DNA from 2 places in the Methylobacterium sp. PvP105 genome. Region 2 is predicted to be linked to the other one. Evidence: predicted binding sites of a transcription regulator. Region 2 holds the regulator's gene; the other holds the start of a gene.
What was found. Region 2 encodes LexA, which represses DNA repair genes until DNA is damaged. Its sites were predicted from a motif close to TGTTCNNNNTGTGTTCNG; they were not measured.
Positions count from the first base shown of each region.

Region 1: the regulator LexA is predicted to act here: its motif matches at 2,702-2,719, upstream of J3A75_RS31290 (ATP-dependent helicase).

Region 1 covers NZ_JAGIPA010000001.1:6,432,056-6,437,234, forward strand. The annotation lists gene J3A75_RS31290 (ATP-dependent helicase) at 298-2,691, opposite strand; gene J3A75_RS31295 (AsmA-like C-terminal region-containing protein) at 3,089-5,179, shown strand, end outside.
Region 2 covers NZ_JAGIPA010000001.1:3,040,686-3,045,864, reverse strand. The annotation lists gene J3A75_RS14435 (ComEC/Rec2 family competence protein) at 1-1,009, shown strand, start outside; gene lexA (transcriptional repressor LexA) at 1,003-1,731, opposite strand; gene J3A75_RS14425 (hypothetical protein) at 1,981-2,430, shown strand; gene J3A75_RS14420 (hypothetical protein) at 2,449-2,664, opposite strand; gene J3A75_RS14415 (NRAMP family divalent metal transporter) at 2,745-3,986, shown strand; gene fae (formaldehyde-activating enzyme) at 4,049-4,588, shown strand; gene J3A75_RS14405 (hypothetical protein) at 4,628-5,092, opposite strand; gene J3A75_RS14400 (error-prone DNA polymerase) at 5,137-5,179, opposite strand, start outside.

The sequences.
Region 1 (5,179 bases), 3.4 Mb from region 2:
CCGCCCCGCGCTCGTCCGCCTGTGGAGAGCGTCACGACGTTTCGTGCGCGGCCGAATACGCGATGCAACTGACGCACCATCGCGATTCGCGCCCGACGATTGCGCGTCGGGTGTGACTAAGGGGTGACGGTCGGTCGAGAGGCTTCGGAAAAGCCGCGCGGCTGGCGCGGATGCATCAGGTTCGGGACGGTGGTGTCGCGGTGACGCGGCATCCGGCACGATCGCGATCCTCCCCGCCCGCACGGGCGAAGCCGGCCGACCCTGCCGCCCTGACACGTCCGGGCTTGGTCGGCGGGACTAGCTCGATCCGGCCTGGACGAAGCTGTCGAGGACCATCTTCCGGCCGGCCTTGTCGAAGTCAACGGTCAGCTTGTTGCCGTCGACCGCGGCGACCGTTCCGGGGCCGAACTTGGTGTGGAAGACCCGCTGGCCGGCCTGGAAGGCCGAGGGCGCGCCGGTCGACTTGGCGATCAGCTCGCCCTCGATCTGGCGCGGACCGCCCGCTTGGCCGCCGGACCGGCCGCCCGGGGTCGCCGCGCGGAAGCCGCCCGCGGCGCCGAACCCGGACCGGCCGCCCGGCGCGGTGTTGGCCTGCGCCCGCTGCCAGCCCGGCGTGCCGTAGCTCGACCCGAACGGCGCCGGGTTGCGGTCGAACCGCGAGGCGCCGGCGGAGAAGTGGGCGGGGGCCTCGACCACGTCGACCGCCGTCTCGGGCAGCTCGTCGATGAACCGGGACGGGATGGTCGAGGACCAGAGCCCGTGGATGCGCCGGTTGACCGCGAAGGACAGCTTCGCGCGCTTGCGCGCCCGGGTCAGGCCGACATGGGCGAGGCGCCGCTCCTCCTCCAGGCCCGCCCGGCCGCTCTCGTCCAGCGCGCGCTGGTTCGGGAACAGGCCGTCCTCCCAGCCGGGAAGGAACACGGTGTCGAACTCGAGCCCCTTGGCGGCGTGGAGCGTCATCAGCGAGACCCGCTCGGCGCCCTCGGCCTCGGAGGCCTCCATCACCAGGGAGACGTGCTCCAGGAAGGCCGCGAGGTCGGGGAACTCCTCCATGGAGCGGACGAATTCCTTCAGGTTCTCCAGCCGGCCGGCGGCGTCGGCGGAGCGGTCCTTCTGCCACATCTCGGTGTAGCCGGACTCCTCAAGGATGGTCTGCGCGACCTCGCTGTGCGGCTGCGATTCCACGAGCCGCGCCCACCGCGAGAAACTCTCGGTGAGCGCCCGCAGGGTGGAGCGGACCCGGGGCTTCAGCTCGTCGGTCTCGCACAGGCGCTCCGCGGCGATCCGCAGCGGCAGCCGGTTGGCGCGGCCGTAGGTGTGGAGCTGCTGCAGGGTAGCGTCGCCCAGGCCGCGCTTCGGCGTGTTCACGATCCGCTCGAAGGCGAGGTCGTCGCTGACGTTCACGGTGGCGCGCAGGTAGGCCAGCGCGTCGCGGATCTCGGCGCGCTCGTAGAAGCGCGGGCCGCCGATGACCCGGTAGGGCAGCCCGAGCTGGACGAACCGGTCCTCGATCTCGCGCATCTGCGCGGAGATCCGCACCAGCACGGCGATCTCCGACAGGGGGTGCTGCTTGGACTGGAGGGATTCGATCGACTCGGCGAGCATCCGCGCCTCCTCCTCGGAATCCCACGCGCCCGTGACGGTGACGCGCTCGCCCGGCTCGTCGTCGGTGCGCAGGGTCTTGCCGAGGCGGCTCTCGTTCTTGGCGATCAGCCCGGAGGCGGCGGCCAGGATGTGGCCGGTGGAGCGGTAGTTGCGCTCCAGCCGCACCACCACCGCGCCCGGGAAGTCGTGCTCGAAGCGCAGGATGTTGTCGACCTCGGCGCCGCGCCAGCCGTAGATCGACTGGTCGTCGTCGCCCACGCAGGCGATGTTCTTCCGGGCCTGCGCCAGCAGGCGCAGCCACAGGTACTGGGCGACGTTGGTGTCCTGGTACTCGTCGACCAGGATGTAGCGGAACCGGTCCTGGTAATTGGCCAGGACGTCGGGGTTCTCCCGCCAGAGCTTGAGGCAGAGCAGCAGGAGATCGCCGAAATCGACGGCGTTCAGCGTCGCGAGCCGGGCTTGGTAGGCCGTGTAGAGGGCGCCGCCCTTGCCGAACGCGAAGGCCGCGGCCTCGCCCGGGGGCACCTGCTCGGGGCCGAGGCCGCGGTTCTTCCAGCCGTCGACGGCGTGCGACAGGGCCCGGGCCGGCCAGCGCTTCTCGTCGACGTTCTGGTCGGCGATGACCTGCTTCATCAGCCGGAGCTGGTCGTCGGTGCCGAGGATGGTGAAGTCGGATTTGAGCCCGACCAGCTCGGCGTGGCGGCGCAGGATCTTGGTGCCGATGGCGTGGAAGGTGCCGAGCCAGGGCATGCCCTCGCCGGCCGGCCCGATCAGCGCGCCGATCCGGTGCTTCATCTCCCGGGCGGCCTTGTTGGTGAAGGTCACCGCCAGGATGTCGAAGGGACGCGCCCGCCCGGTGGCGATCAGGTGGGCGATGCGGGTGGTCAGCACCCGGGTCTTGCCGGTGCCGGCGCCGGCCAGCACCAGGACCGGGCCCTCCGTGGTCTCGACGGCGCGGCGCTGCTCGGGGTTCAGCCCCTCGAGGTAGCCGGCCGCCTCGCGGCGGAGGGCGCCCATGGCGCGGGCGGCGATGGACGTGGCGGGCGCGCCGTCCCCGGCGGCCTGCGGATGCGGACGGTTCTGCATCCCGCTTCCCTGGACCAAATCGCGAACGGCGTCGAGGCCGTTCGCGCCGCGGAGGGGGGCGGAGCCGTGAAACGCGGCTGTCCGCGCCGGGACGATCCGGGGTCTGCAGGCGCGCGCCGCCTGCCCCTCGGCGGCCGCGGATCGGCACGTGTGCGACCGGGGGCCGCCAGCGGCGGAGCGCGACGAGCCCCCTCTCCTCCACGGGAGAGGGGACCCGCGCCGGGTCCGGAGGCCGCAGGCCCGGCGTGCCGCGAGCCGCTCCCGACCGTGGCATCGCCGCTGGCGCCCCCGGCGGCTTATCGTGCTATGGCCGTGGCGACTGACTCGCGGGGGCACGCGGGGCACGGCGGCCCGGTGAGGTCGCGGCCTCGCGCAGAGATGGTGCGGAACGGGACCATTGCGTGATCTTCTGACCGCGCTGGCGTGCGCCGTCATCCTGGTTCTCGTGGCGGCGCTCGCGGTTCCGCCCTTCGTCGACTGGCAGGCCCATCGCGGGCTCGTCGACCGGGCGCTCGCCCGGTCCCTCGGCGTGCCGGTCCGGACCGACGGCCGGATCGAGGTCCGCCTGCTGCCGTCGCCGCGGCTGCGCGTGGACCGCCTCCACCTCGGCACCGATCCGGACCGCCCGAGCCTGGATGCCCGGTTCGTCAAGGCCGAGATCGCCCTCGCGCCGCTCCTGAAGGGCGAGTTCCGCTTCACCGAGACCCGGATCGGCCGGGCCGAGATCAAGCTCCCGGTCGCCGGCCCGGACACGCTGAAGCTGCCGCCCGATTTCGGCGGAGCCCTGCGCGACCGCGACCTCGCCATCGAGAACCTGCAGATCCAGCAGTTCCTCGTCACCACGCAGGTCCCCGCCACCGGGCGGACCGACCAGCTCTACGTCCAGGACCTCCGCCTGCAGGCGCCGGCCCTGGTCGGGCCCTGGCGGATCGAGGGGACGAGCGGCGGCATCCCGTTCCGAGCGGTCAGCGGCACGCCGGGGCCGGACGGGCGCCTCGCCGCCAAGATCTCGGGCGGCGGCGACGCGGCGCCGCGCTTCGAGGCGGACGCGCGGTTCGGCCTCGCCCCTGCCGAGGCCGGCGGCACCCAGGTCGAGGCCGAGGGCTCCGCCCGCCTCGTCGTCGGGCCGCCGACCCAGGCGGCCGGCGCCTACCTGCCGTTCTCGCTGGCCGGCACCTTCAAGGCCCGGGGCACGCAGGTGCGGTTCGAGGCCATCGACCTCGCCATCGACCCCGGCGGCCGGGCCCTGCGGCTCGGCGGCACCGGACGGCTCGACCTGCGCCAGTGGCGCGCCGGTCTGACCCTGGACGCCCGCCGCCTCGACCTCGACGCCTTCCTGGCCTCGGCGGAGGGGCAGAACCTGATCGCCCGCGGCCTGCCGCGCTCGGCCGGCAGCCTGCCGGCGATGCTCGACCTCGACCTCACCGTGGGCAGCGCCGTTCTGGGCGGCGAGGACTGGTCGAACCTCGCCCTCACCGGCACCCTGGAGCGGGCCGGCGGCCTGCTGCTGCGCCGCTTCGCGGTGACCGGCCCGGCCGAGTCCACCGTGACGGCGAGCGGGCAGGTCGAGACGGCGCCGCTGCGCTTCTCCGGTCCGGTGGCGCTCGCCGCCCCCGACTCGGAGGCGCTCGGCCGCTACCTCCGCCGCCTCGGCGCCGAGGGGCCGCTCGTCGCGCTCCTCGACGGGCGGAAGATCGAGGCCGCCGCCGACCTGTCGGCCGCCGGCACCGGCCTGTCCCTGCGCAACATGCGCCTGGGCCTCGGGCCGGCGCGGATCACCGGCAACGCCCGCTACACCGCCGCCGAGGGCACCGAGCGCGGCCGGTTCGAGGCCCAGATCCGCGCCACCGGCCTCGACATCGCCGGCCTGCCGCCCCTCGGGACGGCGCTCGGCACCCTGCGCGACACCGACCTCGCCCTGACCCTGGAGGCCAAGGACGTCCGGTTCGGCGCCGCGGGCTCCGGCACCGGCACGATCGCGGCGCGGATCCAGTCGGACGGCGCCGGCCTCACGGTCGACAGCCTCGACGTCACCGACCTCGCCGGCGCCAGCGCCCGGCTGTCCGGGCAGATCGGCGCGGACGGGACCGGCCGCGTCTCCGGGCGCCTGAAGGCGCCGGCGGCGGCGCCCCTGCTCGGCCTGCTCGAGCGGGTCTGGGTGGGCGAGATCCGCCTGCTGCCCGCCTTCCTGCGGGACGCGCCCCTCGACCTCGCCGTCACCCTCGACCGGGAGGGCGGCGCGGCCGCGGCCCTGCGGACCCAGGCCCGGGGCAGCGCCGGTGGCGGCACCCTCGACCTGACGCTCGCGAGCCGCGGCGCGCGGATCGAGGGCGGCACCGCCATGCTCGCGGCGCCGCGGGCCGGGCCGTGGTTCGGCCGCACCGACATCCCGGGGCTCCAGCAGCCCGCCGAGCTGCACCTGACCGCCGAGAGGCCGGACGGCCAGGCCCTCGCCCTGACGGCGAACGGCACGGTCGCGGGCCTGCGG
Region 2 (5,179 bases):
CCTCGTCGGCACCGGCCTCTCGGCGATCACCGGGACCCTGGCCACGACCCTTGTGGCGCAGGTCGCGACCGCGCCCTTCGCCACCTACCACTTCCAGACGGTTCAGCCCTTCGGCCTCGTCGGCAACGCCCTGACCCTGCCGCTCGTCTCCCTGGCGGTGATGCCCGCCGCGGTGATCGGCTGCCTCGCCTATCCCTTCGCCCTCGACCGGCCGGTCTGGTGGCTGATGGGGCAGGCGGTGGCCGGCATGCTGGCGATCTCGGACTGGATCGCCGGGTTCGAGCGGGCGAGCCTGGTGCTGCCGGCCTTCGGCGCCGCAGCGCTGACCCTGCTGACCGCGGGCCTGCTGCTGGCGACGCTGCCGGCCTCCCGCCTGCGCTGGCTCGCCGTGCCGCCGGTCCTGCTCGGCCTCGTCCTCGCGGCCCGGCCCGACCGCTACGACCTCTACGTCGACCGGCAGGGCGCGGGAGCGGCGGTGCGGGGTCCGGACGGGCGGCTCGCGGCCCTCGGAAGCCCCTCCGGCTTCGTCCTCGAGCAGTGGCTGAAGGCGGACGGTGACGGGCGGCGGCCCGCGGCGCTCATCGTCCGGTCGGGCAGCGGGCGCTGCGACCGGCTCGGCTGCACCGCCCGGCTGCCGGACGGGCGGGCGGTCGCCCTCGTCCGGGACAGGCGGGCCTTCCCGGAGGATTGCGCCCGCGCCGCGGTGCTGATCACCTTCCTCGCGGCGCCGCCGACCTGCACGGGCCCCCTGGTGATCGATCGGCAAGTCCTCGCCGCCCGCGGCGCCGTGGCCCTCCGGACCGACGGCGACGGCTTCGCCGCGCGCTTCGCCCGGGACGACGGGCGCGCCGTGCCCTGGCGGCCGGCCCCGGGACGCGATCCGGGACGCGATCCGGGACCGCCGCGGCCGGTCACCGCGGAGCCGGGCGACCGCGCCGCGGAGGACGGGGCCGCCGCGCCGGGCGGAGACCTCGCTCCCGGCGACGCGCCGGCCGAGCCGCTTCAGTAGCGGCGGACGAGGCTGACGAGGCGGCCCTGGATCCGGACCCGGTCGGGCCCGAGCACGCGGGTCTCGTAGGCCGGGTTGGCGGCCTCCAGGGCGATCGAGGAGCCGCGGCGGCGCAGGCGCTTGAGCGTCGCCTCCTCGTCGTCGATCAGCGCCACGATGATGTCGCCGGTATTGGCGGTGTCCTGCTTGCGGATGACCACGAGGTCGCCGTCCAGGATCCCGGCCTCGACCATCGAGTCGCCGCGCACCTCGAGGGCGTAGTGCTCGCCGCCGGCCACGAAGTCCGGCGACAGGGTGATGGCGTGGCTCTGGTTCTGGATCGCCGAGACGGGCGTACCGGCCGCGATCCGACCCATGACGGGGATCGAGATGGCCCGGCCGGACTCGTCGATCATCCGCGTGCTCGCCGGGGCCGGCGGCTGCTTGGACTTGCCGCCCTCGACCACGCTCGGCGTGAAGCGACGCGGCTCGGCGGGGGTCTGGGGCGCCGGCGCGGCCTGCGTCAGGCTCTCGGGGATGCGGATCACCTCGATGGCGCGCGCCCGATTCGGCAGGCGCCGGAGAAAGCCGCGCTCCTCCAGCGCCGTGATCAGCCGGTGGATACCGGATTTCGACTTGAGGTCGAGGGCATCCTTCATCTCGTCGAACGACGGCGGGACGCCGCATTCCTGCATCCGGCTCTGGATGAATCGCAGGAGGTCCAGCTGCTTGCGCGTGAGCATCGACGGGGGACTCGCGGCTTGGCGGACCGCCACGTGACGGTCTCCGAAACAAATCACGAACAGGTTAAACGTTCCGCAAGTGTTCCGCAAGAGCGGCACCGCCACGCTCGGCGCGCCGCGGCGCGCCCGCGGGACAAGGCGGAGAAACGCATTGACGGCGCAAGCGGAGCCGTTTCAATGCACCGCGGTGCCCCGCCGGGCAGGCGGCGGATCCGGGGCGCGGGCTGGGACCCTCTTGGAATGACGAGGATGCGACGACCCGCGGCTCTGCTGCCCCTCGGCCTCGCCGCCCTCGGCCTCGCCGGCTGCACCACCGGGTTCTCCTACATCTCGCGGAACTACGTGGCGCTCACCCCCCAGGTCGTGACGATCGGCTGCAAGGAGCCCTACGAGGTCTACGACAACCGGCAGCTGCGCCGGATGCTGATCGTCTCCAACGCCCTGCGCGAGTACACCGGCTGCAATCTGAGCGAGGTCCGGATCGATCCGGAGCCGGACGCCACCCGGGTGAAGCGCTTCCGCACCGCCGCCCGGGCCTATCTCGACGAGACCGTGCGCGAGGATTGCCGGATCACCGGCGAGACCGTGTTCGATCCGCTGAAGACCGAGTTCGCCTACGCGTGCGACGCGCCGATCGAGAAGCGCGGCACGGTGGTCCCCCGCCTGCCGGGCCGCAACCCCGGCCTCGGGGTGCGCTGACCGGCCGGCGGCGCGCCGTCAGGCGCCCGGCTTCGGGAAGGTCCGCTCCGCCGCGTCCCCGGCGGCGGCGAGCAGGGCGCGGGCGAAGGCCCGGGCCTCGGCCCGGTCGAGCACGATCGCGGCGGTCACCGGCGCGCCGCCGAGGTCGGCGAGGGCGAGTTCCAGGCGCACCCCGTCGGGCACGGCGCTCGCCTGCAGGCTCCAGCCGGAGCCCCGATCCGTGCTCTCCGCCATCTCACGCTCCTCCCGCCTGCCCCGGGAAAACGCCGCAGGCGCCCGCCGGAACCGCCCGTGCGCGGGACTGTTCCCGAGCCGTGCCCAGCGCTTCCCTGCCTCGCCTGTCCGCTTACCTCAAGGCCGCGGGCCCCGGACTCGTGGTGATGCTGGCCGATACCGATGTCGGAAGCCTCATCACGGCGGCCCAGAGCGGGGCGCGCTGGGGCTACGCGCTGCTGCTCCTGCAGATCCTGCTGGTGCCGATCCTGTACGTCGTCCAGGAGCTGACGGTGCGGCTCGGGACCGCCACCGGGCGCGGCCACGGCGCGCTGATCCGGGAGCGGTACGGGCCGGTCTGGGCCTGGATCTCGTACGGCGGCCTCGTGGTCGCCGGCCTCGGCGCCATCGTCACGGAATTCTCCGGCATCGCCGGCATCGGGGACCTGTTCGGGGTGCCGCGGCTCGTGAGCCTCGGCCTGCCGGCCTGCCTGCTCCTCGGGCTCGTCCTCACCGGGAGCTACCGGCGCGTGGAGGTCGTGGCGATCGTGGTCGGACTGTTCGAGCTGGTCTTCGTCGGGCTCGCCGCCGCGGCGCGGCCGAACGTGTCCGAGATCGTCGCCTCCTTCGGGCACATGCCGCTGGGCGACGGTCAGTTCCGGGTGCTGATCGCCGCCAATATCGGCGCGGTGATCATGCCGTGGATGATCTTCTATCAGCAGTCGGCGATCGTCGATAAGGGCCTGGGCTGGGAGCACGCGCGGCGCTCGCGGCTCGACACGCTCGTGGGCGCGGTGATCTCGCAATGCGTGATGGGCGCGATCCTCGTCGCCGCCGCCGCCACGATCGGCAAGGCCGGGCAGGGCAGCGCGAAGGGGCTGGAGACCGTCGGCGACCTCGCGGGCGCCTTCACGCCGGCCCTCGGGCCGTGGCTCGGACAGGTGGTGTTCGGGGTGGGCATCGTCGCGGCGGCCTTCGTGGCGCTCAACGTCGTGGCCCTGGCGCTGGCCTGGGGGTTCGGCGACGTGACCGGCCGGCCCCACTCCCTGGAGCAGTCCCCCCGGGAGGCGCCGGCCTTCTACGGCGCCTTCGCGCTCGCCGTCGCGGCGGGGGCGGGCGCCGTGCAGCTCGTGCCGAACCTCGTGGCGCTCAACATCGCCGTGGAGGTGATGAACGCCCTGCTCCTGCCCCTGGCGCTCGGCCTGCTGATCCTGCTCGCCACCCGGGCCTTGCCCGACGGACAGCGCGTGGCGGGGGCTTACAAGTGGGTGGTCTACATCATCTCCGGCGTGACGATCGCCTTCGCCATGGTGGGCGTGCTCGACGGGGTCGGTCTGCTCTGAGGCGATTGACGCAGGCTGCCCGATGATGTCTCCCCCGGGCTCCGATCAGGTGGAGTTCGAACATGCAAGAGATCTGGTTCCGCACGGGCGAGGCCACGGTGCTGGCGGCCGAGGGCCAGTACACCGACGCCATGCCGGAGGTGCTGATCGGCTCGGTGCGCGGTCCGGTGGGCCAGGCCTTCGCGTCGATGATGGGGCAGGTCCAGGGCCACACGCGGATGTTCGTGGTCCGCGACCTCAACCAGCTCGTGCGCCCTGCCACGATGATGACCACCAAGGTCACGATCCACACGGCCGAGTATGCCGAGCTCCTCGGCGGCGTGGTTCAGGCCGCCACCGGCGACGCGATCGTGGACTGCATCATCGAGGGCATCCTGCCGAAGGACGGGCTCGACGAGCTGTGCATGATCATCATGATCTGGCTCGATCAGCGCTGCGCCGAGGACGACAACCTCGACCAGAAGGACCTCTACCGGACCAACTACGAGGCGACGAAACTCGCCATCGCCCGCGCCCTCAAGGGCGAGCCGACGGTCGACGAGCTGATCGCCAACCGGAAGACCGTGAAGCACTACGCGCTCGACGGCGTGATCGAGTACTGATCGGCCGCGCGGACCGCATCCTGCCGGCTCAGGTAAGCCTCAGCCCGGCGGGATGCGCCCCACCGAGCAGAGGGTGCGCACCGTGCTGCTGCCCGGGTCGGTGTAGCAGGAGGCCGACCAGCCGTTCTGCTGGATGAACGACTTGCGCCGCTCCGCCAGCGCGGTCCGGTAGGCGTTGGCGATGATCGGCTCGACGGTCGCGGCCGGCTCGCCGACGAGGATCTCGGAGGCCACCGACAGGTCGCGGAAAAAGGCCGACGAGGGGGCCGGCTCGGCGGAGGTCGCCTGCACGATCGGCTCGGCCCGGCAGGTGACGTCGAACTTGATCGGGCCGGCCACGCGGATGTCGATGCTGGGGCCGGCGCGCTTGCCGACCCGGCCGCCGATCGCGCCGGCGATCTGGCGGGTGAGGTCGTCGCAGCTGTCGGCCCGGGCGGCCTCCGCCAGGAGGGGCAGGGCCGCGCAGGCGGCGAGGAGGAGGCGCGGAACGGCGAAGCTCGACATCGCCGCACTCTACGCCCGGCGCGGGGCCTGTCGAGGGGCGCGCCTCAGTGGAAATCCCGGCTGCGATACACGCGCCGGTCCGGGGGC